DNA from 2 places in the Soonwooa purpurea genome. Region 1 is predicted to be linked to the other one. Evidence: riboswitches for the same ligand, from Rfam matches in the RefSeq annotation. Region 1 holds a riboswitch; the other holds the start of a gene.
The links. Region 1 has a riboswitch for cobalamin ahead of ACVFVN_RS04435 (T9SS type A sorting domain-containing protein). Riboswitches for the same ligand answer to the same signal wherever they lie in the genome.

Region 1 (5,854 bases):
TAATAACTTTAAAAGCATCAAAGCTTTCATTCTAAGCTTGATTAATTATACAATGTTCCGGCATTCAAAATAGGTTGTGCTGCTTTTTCGCCACACAAAACCACCATAAGGTTGGACACCATCGCGGCTTTGCGTTCGTCATCCAATTCTACGATATTTTCCGCGGACAACTTTTTCAAAGCCAAATCTACCATGCCAACAGCCCCTTCCACGATTTTGGTTCTTGCTGCGACAATTGCGGTAGCTTGTTGTCTTTGCAACATTGCTCCAGCAATTTCTGATGCGTAAGCTAAGTGCGAAATTCTTGCTTCCTGAACGACAATTCCCGCTGGAGCCAAACGTTCTGTTAATTCTCTTTCCAAAATATGGTTAACATCTTCACCACCGCCACGCAATGTAATTGGCGCATTTTCGTCTTCTAAATTGTCGTAAGGAAAACTTACCGCCAAGTGTCTCACTGCAGCTTCACTTTGCGTTTTAACGTATTCTAAATAGCGTTCTACATCGAAAGCAGCTTTGTATGTATCGCCGACTTTCCAAACGATAACGGCACCTATTTCGATAGGATTTCCCATTTTATCGTTTACTTTAAGCGTTTGACCTTGCAGGTTTTCTGATCTAAGACTCATCCTTTGCGATGAATATAAAGGATTGATAAAGAATAAGCCATTATCTTTTACTGATCCAACATATTTTCCAAAGAAATTAAGAACGCGCGAATGATTGGGCTGAATAATCATTAAACCTTTCATAAAGAAAAATGACAATAAGACCGCCAGAACAGCAATAACAGTCAAAAAAGGATTATAATCGATAGAATAGATAAACAATCCTATTCCTCCAAAAAATAAAACAAGGCTTATTAATAAAGCAATGTAACCAGACATGGGTTTTAAAACTTTTTCCATAGTATTAAAATTTTGATATTAATTTGATATCATAAAGATATAAAAATTTTAATTATAAAACAAAAAAAACGCTACAAGAGCGTTTTAAAACATTACAGCTTTATAAAACTATGTGATGTTACTTTATTCTTTGTTTTAATAATCAAAATATAATTTCCTTTCGGTAGAAAATCTACATTTATCGCAGAATCTCTCAGACTATCACTTTTTAAAATCTTACCTGATGTATCAAATATTTGATAATCAACAATAAAATCAGCATTGCGCACATTAATTATGTTATTAACAAGACTCGGATAAATATTGATCGCCTTATTCTCAAAATCATGTGTTGACATGGTGGCACAATTATCCTGAACAAATGTACCCGATACAACTACAATACTATCATTACAATCTTTTTTTATCAGGTTAAATCCTGTATTAGCCTCAATATTAATTAGTGTAATATTATTGACAAAACCGTCCATAAAATCAAAGGATATCAACTGATTGTTTTTTACAAGAATGGTTTTTAACAATGGGTTATTACTAAATCTTATGTTTGACAAAATATTAGATTCTGCTGAAAACCAATTTAGCTTCGTAAGTCCTGACAAGTTAAGACTGGTCAATTGATTCCCATTGATGTATATACGTTCTAGATTAATGTTTTGCGAAAAATTGAGATTGCTTAGCTGATTGTTAACCAAAAATAGACGTTGCAAATCTTTCAATTCTGACAAATCTATACTAGTCAATTGATTATCATTAATGTATACAATTTTAAGTTTAGAATTTGTTGGAAAGATAACTTCCGACAATTGGTTATTGTTAAGCTCCAAGTTGGTAAGATTGCTTAGTGATGAGATATCTAGCGTACCAACAAGTTTATTTTTTCGGAGATTAAGCGTTGTGAGTTTAGTATTTTGTGATAAGTCAATCTTGTTAAGATTAATCAAATCTCCAAGATTAAGCTCTGTTAAGTTGGTAAAATACTCGATACCTGTTGCATCATAAATATTAGGATAATTGGCGAGGTTTCTGATAGATGTTAGACTTTTTGCTTCATCTTGAGAAATTTGACTGTCCTTGTTGCTATCTACCGCAGGGTAAGCTTTGATAATTGCCGCTTTAAAGTTAGCATCTGGAAAGTTAATGATTTGCGCATTGGCAAGATTTGCGACCATAACAAAACCGCTGAGAATTGTAAAAAATCTCTTCATAAGTATAAAATTAAATTAGTTTAACTCCCGAAACCACAGGGATATACTCATAAAGAGTCTTTATGAAAAAACAAAAATGTTCTTCACCTTTATCCCCGAAAGTATCAACATTAGGCAGGTCTCCTGGCTTACATCATGATGTCTTCCTTCCCAAATTTTTGTTCAGTGGACTCAAAAAATGACATCAAGTTTTTTAGTATACAGTTGCGGGTACAGCTCAGGTCTTTAACCTGATTCCCTTTTCATAAAGTAAAACTTTAACCTAATTGCTGCAAATATACGATAAATAAAGCTTTTTCTGGTAAAACAAAAAAAAGACACATCCGAAAATGTGCCTTTAATATATTTTAAATTATACAGAATTAAGGTTCTACATCTGTTCTTTCATCTTTTTTAATATGAAGACTTTGGTGGAGCTTCTTGTATTTAATATAAGAAATTAATGTTAGAGTCAACATAAATGCCAATCCAAGATATACCCAAAGTGGTATAGGAATCGCATCTCCTTTCGCATACGAGTGAAGTCCTGTCAAATAATAATTAACGCCGAAATAAGTCATCACCATAGAACAAAACGCAAACATGGTCATCACATGGAAAAGATGTCGTCCTCGTAATCCAGGAACCAATCTCATGTGTAAAACAAAAGCATAAACCATAATGGAGATAAACGCCCAAGTTTCTTTCGGGTCCCAGCTCCAATATCGCCCCCAACTTTCGTTAGCCCAAACACCACCTAAGAAGTTACCAACTGTTAAAGCCAACAGTCCTATTGTTAAAGACATTTCGCTGACAATAGCCAATTCTTTTATAGTCGTATCATTGTGTTTTTTGAAAATATTAGGCGTTGCTATGATATAGAAAAATTGTGATATAACAGCAATCAACATAGATAACGAGAAGAATCCATAACTGGATGTAATAATTGCCACGTGAACAATTAACCAGTAAGATTTAAGCACCGGAACCAAAGGTGTAATTTGTGGATCCAGAGCTGCCCCACCGTGGGCAAAACCCATCATAATAACCGCCACTAAGAATCCCGCTGCAGGAATCAAAGCATTTGAGTTTCTGTACAAGGCAAAACCTGCAGTAATACCAACCCAAGAAATAAAAATAATTGCTTCGTAGCCATTACTCCATGGTGCATGACCAGAAATATACCATCTTGCAATAAGACCTAGGAAATGTAAAACATAACCAACGGCACCAAGATAAATTAAAGTTTTAACAACTTTATGCATAATTTTACTTGGTTTAAACAATTCTATAAATGCTAAAATTAACAGCAATCCTCCAAGAATAGTATAGAAAATCAACAACTTAAAGTTGATATCAATTTTGTTCATGAAAACTTCCAACTCAATTTTTGCATCTGGCGGAATAACTTGTTTTCCCCATTTATGTTGATAAGCTTCAACTTTTGCAAGCTCTTGATCTGCTTTTTTCCAATCGTTATTTTGGGTTGCCATAAGAACCGATGACAAATATGGACCTAAAACTTCTTGCGCATTTTTATCTGCCTCAAAATCTGGCGTCATTACAGAATTCCATGTATGATTAGCATCGTTCTGAACAGGAATCGTACGGAAATACTGATAAGACATCAAAGCATTAAGCACCTGGACTTTATCATTAAGCTTGATAACAGCTTCATCAAATTTGCTCTTATCAACTGGTTTTTTGCGGAATGCTGCATTGTATTCGTCTTCTAGTACGAAACGTAAATTTCCGCTCGCATCCGCTGGGAATAATTTCACCAAACTCGTGAAACCTTCTGGCGTTGCTTTGGTAATTTTCGCTAAATCTTTCCCAACCTTTCCACGCGTTTCGATTTTAATAATGTTGACTTGCGCCCAGAACATTGGATCGATAATCGCCGCTAAAAACCATTGATCGGCATTAAGATGTTGGAAACTTCCTTTGCTTGTCAATTTATGCAAAATATCCAATGCCTGGGTATTAACTGGCTGGATACGACCTTCATAAGACTGTACCAACATGTGTCCAAACTTCTCGGCGTGATCGGGATCAATCTTAATATTTTTTACATAATCATCGGCAGACAACATTCCTGCGCCAGCTTTTGGCTGTGGTGTTGGGCTTGTTTCAGAATTAGATTTTGGAGCAACCGCATGTTCTTTACTACCATCATTAACAGAATGTGTTTCGATGTTTTGTGCATTTAATCCTAAACTTAAAAACAAGACAACAAGACTTGCCATTTTTGCTTTTTTCTTGCTGACATCGCGTAACATTTTGTTAAGATTCCAGAATCTGGAACCTTTCCAAAACATGGATACAAACATTCCTAAGAATAAAAATGCATATCCGATGTAGCTAAACAAAGTTCCCCAATAGTCATGGTTAACCGACAATACAGTTCCTCTTCTGTCAGGATCAAAACTTGCCTGGAAAAATCGGTAACCTTTATGATTAAGAACGTGGTTCATATATATTTTGTAAGGCGTTTCTTTGCCTTCGTCAACAATTTTCACATGCGACTCGTAAGCAGACGGCGAAGAACTTCCTGGATAAGTCTCCATAACAAATTTGTCTAATTTTAATGCAAACGGTGTGTTATAAACTTTTGGCCCGAAACCAATCATCACATTCATACCATCCAAGGTAATTTGTTTATAAGCGTTGGGATTTCCTTTTTCTACCGAAAGATCGACTAACATTTTAGATTTTGGTCCTTGTACTTCCACCGTCAGTTGATCTGGAACATCTTTATCTTTCTGTTTGTCCCCTTCGTAGGCTGTAAGATTTCCTTTCATAACGCCTTCTGGAACAACCAAACGCAAATCATTAATGGTATAAAGACTTCTCAATGCCAATGGCTGGAATTTATCTTTATGTGTGGAACCAGTCGCCTGCGTCGCCATCGTCATATATTGCGCATCTACCGGCGTTTTGATGTAAAGTGAGTCATTATTTCTTTGGAATTCAACAGCACCATCTATCGCGGTTCTGTTAAAACTCACCAAAGTTCCGTTGATATTTTGTACGTCACCTTCTGCTAAATAGATGTTTTGACGTCCACCTTGATCATTTGTAGAAACGAGATGCAAATATTCTTTACCTTTCGGGGAAGCTGTGAGGCTGTCTTTTTTTCTTTGTATAAAATGAACAGCTTTTACGGAAACTTCTTTTTCGTGAAAATTAAATTTAGCTTTCAAATCATAATGTAACGGCGACATCAGATAAGGAATATCTGGATAATGCAATTCTTCTCCTTTTTCTTCAATCTTAACTTTTAAGAAAGTTTTATCGGTGATAATTTCGTTACTGGTTTCGCCTTCACGGATGTGCATAATGCCTTCAAAACTAATATAACGTGTAATTGCACCTCCAATAAAAATTAAAATGAACGCAAGGTGAAATACCAGAACAGGCCATTTTTCGCGACGCAAAAGTCGATAACGGGCGATGTTTCCTATAAAATTAAGAATCAGCAAAAACATAATGGCTTCAAACCATTTGGCTTCATAGATCAAAGCCTTTGCTGTTGGAGTTCCGTAATCGTTTTCAACAAACGTGGCAACCGCCATGGCTACTGCATACGCTAACAACAAAACCGCCATGGTACGCGTAGAAATCAGAATATCCTGAATTTTTTTCATAATAATCCTTTATAAAAGATAATTTTCCAAATCCAGAAACTCAAAAAAAAAGCCTAGATTCGGTTAAGTGCAAAAATAGTGATGTTATTTAGAATAAATATATAAAATAAGACAT
Region 2 (5,854 bases), on a different contig from region 1:
ATTTTTTTTGATAACGAAATTTTATTATCAAATGGAATTAATACCAAAAATCTACCTGTTAATGATATCTGTGTCGATATACGAGGCCCTTTTGTTGAAATAGGTTCTTTGGTGATTTGGATAAGAACAAGATCTCCAGCGGTGGCAACTTTGTCAATAGTGCCATTTTTGTCAATGCTTTTTTGTACCGCAAAATCCTTCAGTTTAGAAGTGTTTTGCCTTTTTGCAATACTATCCTTCAAAAATTTTTGATAGGATAAAAATTGTGGTCCCAAATCTTGATAATGCAAAAAAGCGTCTTTGCCGTATCCGATGTTGACAAAAGCGGCATTAAGGTTGGGAGCCAGTTTTTTTATTTTTCCAAGGAATAAATCTCCAACGACGAAATCAGAATCTGATTCGAGCTCGTGGAGTTCGAACAATCTACCGTCTTCTAACAGGGCAATCTGTGAAGAATCATTCTCATGCGAAATGATTAATTCTTTCTTCATAAATTCTTATTTAATAATTGCCTTTTACGAAAGACATCAATAGTCAATATTATGCCATCTTTATGGCGTTGTTGTTGGCATATACAGAAAACAAAATATAGTCGGCGAAAAACACCAACTATATTTATATGTATATGACTTTCCGAGAAGACTATTTCTTCTTCTTGTGTCTGTTTTGTCTTCTTCTTTTCTTTCTTTTGTGGGTCGCAACCTTGTGTCTTTTTCTTTTCTTTCCGCTTGGCATAATTTAGAAATTTTATTATGTGTTAATATTAAATTAATTAGTTCTTTATTGCTACTTTTGTTTTTACTTTTTCAACAAAAGTTTTCGATGGTTTGAATGCCGGAATATTGTGTGCCGGTATTTCAATTGCAACATTTTTAGAAATGTTTCTTCCCGTTTTTGCTGCTCTAGTCTTAATAACGAATGATCCAAAACCTCTTAGATAAACATTATCTCCGTTATACATTGATGTTCTTATCTCTTGCATAAATGCCTCGATAACTTTCTGAGTATCATTTTTTTCTACGCCTAATTTATTTGAGATGATGTTTACCAATTCTGCCTTTGTCATTTCCTTTTTTGTTTATATTTTTGGTGTGCAAATATAAAACATATTTTTGAAAACTTACAAACAAAAGACTGACTTTCTTTATATTGGCAGTAAGCTACTTATATGGTATCATACTAATAAAAGAGACTTGCCATGGCGCAAAAATACAAATCCTTATAATATATGGATCAGCGAAATTGTCCTTCAACAGACGCAAGTGAAACAAGGACTTCAGCATTATATTAATTTTGTAGCGCGGTTTCCCAACGTGCAAAGCCTTGCAAATGCCGATGAAGAGGAGGTTTTGTTGTATTGGAAAGGCTTAGGTTATTACTCGAGAGCGCTTAATCTTCACAAAGCTGCAAAACAAATTATAAATGATTATGACTCCGAATTTCCCAATCAATATTCTCAGCTTTTAAAATTAAAAGGCGTTGGGAAATATACGGCTGCAGCAATCGCCAGCATTGCTTTTGAAGAAAAAATCCCTGCAGTAGATGGTAATTTTTACAGAGTTTTGTCGCGGCTATTTGCTGACGATTTTGATATTTCTAATTCTAAAGCATCACAATATTTTTCTCAGTTGGCGGAATTGATTATGCCAGACGATAATCCTGGTTGTTTCAATCAAGCCATGATGGATCTAGGATCCGCAATATGTAAGCCTAAAAATCCTATGTGTGGTGATTGTCCTTTGCAGGAAGATTGTCGCGCTTTTGCGGTTGGGGAAATCGAACAATTCCCAGTTAAATTGAAGAAAACGAAAGTCGAAAATTTGACATTGACATATCAATTTATTCATCACGATAATCAATTTTTGGTCAAGCAACGGGATACTTCCGATATATGGAAAAAATTGTTTGAGTTCCCAAAAAATATTGATCTGAGTGATTTTCCCCATGAAGTTGAAAGCGAAAAATTAATTCGGCATAAGTTGACGCATCGTAACTTAGAAATTTCAATATTTAAAATTAATATTCCAGATTTTTCTGATTTTGAAAATTTAAAAAAAGAATTTGTTTTTTTAAGTTTAACAAAAGATGAAGCCGATCAAAAATCGTTTCCAAAACCGCTTCATGATTTTTATGTGAAATATTTTTCATAATCATTTGATTTAAAAGAAAAACTTTATTTATTTTTGCATTATTGGTTTTCGAAAATCATATTTCGAAATTAAAAGGGAATGAAGTGTGAGTCTTCAACTGTCCCCGCAACTGTAATTCGCGAACAAAAGATGTCATCATTAACCATTGTTAACACGAGAAGGGATGCCATCTGCGAAAGTCAGGAGACCTGCCAATATTAACAAAAAATAATGAGGCTTTCGGGAGAAAAGCGGTTGGTATGAAGCATTTATATTTTTCTTTTTCGTTCTTTTTTTCGGTAGTAAGTTTTGCGCAAGAAGCAGTTATTGACACTGTTTTTATCGATCAGCAACTTCCCAAAGCAGAACAATTTTCCAAAATCCAAATTGTGAAATCCGATGAGATCCTCAAGAATGCAACATCGCTTTCAGAATTTTTAAGTTTTCAAACGCCAGTTTATATTAAAGAAAATGGGCGCGGAATGGTGTCTTCGCCTTCTTTTCGTGGAACTACCGCGCAACAAACCGCTTTTGTCTGGAATGGCATTAATATTAATTCTCAGTTTTTAGGTCAAGGTGATGTTAATAATATAAGTCTATTAGGCTATGATAATATTGCGATTAAATACGGTGGCGGAAGTATTTTGTATGGTTCTGGAGCGATTGGCGGCTCGATACATCTCAACAATTTGTTTTCATATAACAAAGGATTTAAAAATCAAATCTTTGCAGAATATGCTTCCTACGGGACATTTAATTCATTATTAAAAACTAATTATAGCAATGATAAATTGAGTGTTCAGTTTTCTGTAAATCATAATCAAAGTGATAATGATTTTGAGGTTGAAGAACAATATTATGTCAATAGAAATGCAAAATATAAAAATACGGGAATTAACCTCGGTTTTGCGCTACGACTAGATCACCACAACGAAATCTACTCACAAAGTCAGATTTTTGATGCGGAACAAAATTATCCTTTGTTGTCTGAGTTTTCCACGCCAAGTAAATATTTGAGTCAAACTTTTCGAAGTCTTGCTGGTTGGAAGTTGAAAACCTTGAAAATAAATAATGATGTGAAAGTGGCCTATCTCACGGATGATTATCAGTATTTTATGAATTCTAAAATCCCTTCCACAAAATCTGGCGGCGGAACCAAACAATATTTAATTAAAAACGATTTTAATTTTAAAATTAATTCTGATTCGGAAATCAATTTTTTAGCTGAAGTTAGTAAAATTGAAGCGCTTGGTTTTGAAACTGGAATTAGCAATGTTTCTCGCCATCAAGGTTTTGCAGCTTTGTTGTACAGAAATTATAACATCAAAAATTTTGATTGGGAAGTTGGTATTAAAAAGGAATTTGTAGAACATGTCAGCAGTCCGTTTTTGTTTTCCGCGGCAGGACATTATAAAGCTTCGGATTTTTATAATGTCAAAATTAGTGCATCAAAGAATTTTCGAGCGCCAACTTTCAATGATTTGTATTGGGAGCCTGGAGGAAATCCAAGTTTAAAGCCGGAAACTTCGTTGCAATTTGAGTTTTCACAAGAACTAAAATGGAAGTTTTTACATGCAAGTGTGACGCCATATTTTATGGATATCAAAGATATGATACGTTGGATTCCTGGTGCAAACGGAATTTTTCAGGCAGAAAATACCGAACGTGTGAAATCTATGGGGATTGAAGCACAATTGGGCGCCGAGCAGAAGTTTGAAGATTTTAGTTATCGCACATTTTTCTCTTATGCTTATACAAAATCGGAAGATCAGGCACGAAAAAAACAATTGCCCTATGTACCTTTTCATAAAATTAATTTGGGCGCGGATTTTAGTTATAAAAGGATAGGATTACATTTGCAAACCATTTGGAATTCCAAAATTTTCAGTGATGCAGATGAGTCAAAGATGTACACGATGGATTCGTTTTATGTTATTAATCTTGGTTTGGATATTTCCGTTTTGAAATCGTTGAAACTTGGATTTAAAGTTAATAATCTGACATCAGAAGTGTACAGAACAGTCTATGGCTATTGGATGCCGAAGCGCAATTATGCCGTTAATATGAATTTTAATTTTTAAAAATAGTTATTATGAAAATCAGAAGTTTGCTAGCGAGCATGTTTGCCGCAAGTTTGCTGTTTATGACAGCTTGTAAAGATGATCAAGAAGTCATCGTTGACAACGGCGCTTACGAAGGTGGCGTTTTGGTAAGTGTAGAAGGTGGGTACAATAAAAATCAAGCGGAAGTGTCTTATATTTCTTCTGATTTGTCGCAAGTTGCGCAGAATATCTATGCCCTGAATAATGACAACCAAGTTTTAGGCGATGTTTTACAGACAATTGCTGTTAAAGATGATAAAGCTTTTTTGGTAGTCAATAATTCCAATAAAGTTGAAGTTGTTAATCGTTATTCTTTCAAAAAAATGACAACAATTTCGACAAATATCAATAATCCGAGATATGTCGCTTTTTCTAAAGATTACATTTATATCACAAATGATGCATATTTAGGAGAGAAATATGTGGCTGTATATAAGTTAAGTGATTTTAGTTTTGTTAAAAAAATTAATATTGAAGATGTTGCAGAACGTGTCGTTGTAGCTGGTGATAAAGTCTATGTGCAAAATGCTAGTTTTGGTTATGGTAACAAAATTAGCATCATCAAAACTTCAGATAATGCTTTCCAAACCACAATTAGTGTTCCGAATGGTGATATCAAAAAAACAATTGGTTATGGTGATAATGTGTACAGTATTACCTCGGATGGTGTAGATTCTTATATTTATAGAATAAACGCTGGTGCAACAAGCATTGCTAAAGAAATAAAATTAAAAGGGATTGCAGATGCTAGCAATTTGGAAATTGCCAATGATGTTGCTTATTTTTCTTCAGCTAACAAAGTGTATTCGCTTCCGTTGAACGACGTTATCCCGCAATATTTATTCTCTGCATCACAATCGAATGATGGGACTTTGTATGGTTTTAATGTTATTGATGGGAAAATTTTCACAGCGAACGCTAAAGACTTCAACTCGCCAAGCGAAATTACAGTGTACTCAATCATTGGGTCAGAAATTAGAAAAATCAATGGAGGTATTGGTGTTAATGGTTTTTACAAAAACTAATTTAAGGTCAAATTAAATTTAATAGAACGACAACTTATGGGTTGTCGTTTTTTTATTGTACAAATTTTGAAGCATGAATTTTGCTATTCTTTAAAGCAGAAAAAATGAAGTATTTTTGTATAAATTTTTAAACGATGATTAGGGAGAAAATTGTAATAATAGGAGGCGGATTTGCGGGATTGCAACTCGCCAAGCAGCTTAACGGAAAAGCAGACAAAAAAGTCATGGTTATTGATAAAGTTAATCATCACATGTTTCAACCCTTATTCTATCAGGTTGCCAGCGGTAGGATAGAGCCTTCTAATATTTCGTTCCCATTCAGAAAAATATTTCAAAGGTCAAAAAATATTCAATTCCGAATGACCGAAATTAAAGAAATTGTGCCTTCTGAAAACAGAATTATTGCAGATGAAGGTACATTTACGTACGATAAATTAATCATTGCAACGGGCTGTAAAACCAACTTTTTTGGAAATCAAGTCATGGAGGATTTGACTTTTGGAATGAAGAATACGCAAGAAGCCATTAGTATTCGTAATCACATTTTGTTGACTTTTGAAAAAATGATTATCGAAAAATCCCGCACAGATGATGGCAA

Region 2: another riboswitch for cobalamin. It lies ahead of ACVFVN_RS09210 (TonB-dependent receptor plug domain-containing protein); the one in region 1 lies ahead of ACVFVN_RS04435 (T9SS type A sorting domain-containing protein).

The regions. Positions count from the first base shown of each region.
Region 1 is NZ_JBSSMA010000003.1:202,066-207,919, forward strand. It holds gene ACVFVN_RS04430 (SPFH domain-containing protein) at 42-908, opposite strand; gene ACVFVN_RS04435 (T9SS type A sorting domain-containing protein) at 1,001-2,113, opposite strand; cobalamin riboswitch at 2,210-2,394, opposite strand; gene ccsA (cytochrome c biogenesis protein CcsA) at 2,476-5,739, opposite strand.
Region 2 is NZ_JBSSMA010000008.1:98,000-103,853, forward strand. It holds gene ACVFVN_RS09195 (Rne/Rng family ribonuclease) at 1-491, opposite strand, end outside; gene ACVFVN_RS09200 (HU family DNA-binding protein) at 773-1,066, opposite strand; gene mutY (A/G-specific adenine glycosylase) at 1,113-2,150, shown strand; cobalamin riboswitch at 2,176-2,360, shown strand; gene ACVFVN_RS09210 (TonB-dependent receptor plug domain-containing protein) at 2,390-4,210, shown strand; gene ACVFVN_RS09215 (YncE family protein) at 4,222-5,256, shown strand; gene ACVFVN_RS09220 (NAD(P)/FAD-dependent oxidoreductase) at 5,391-5,854, shown strand, end outside.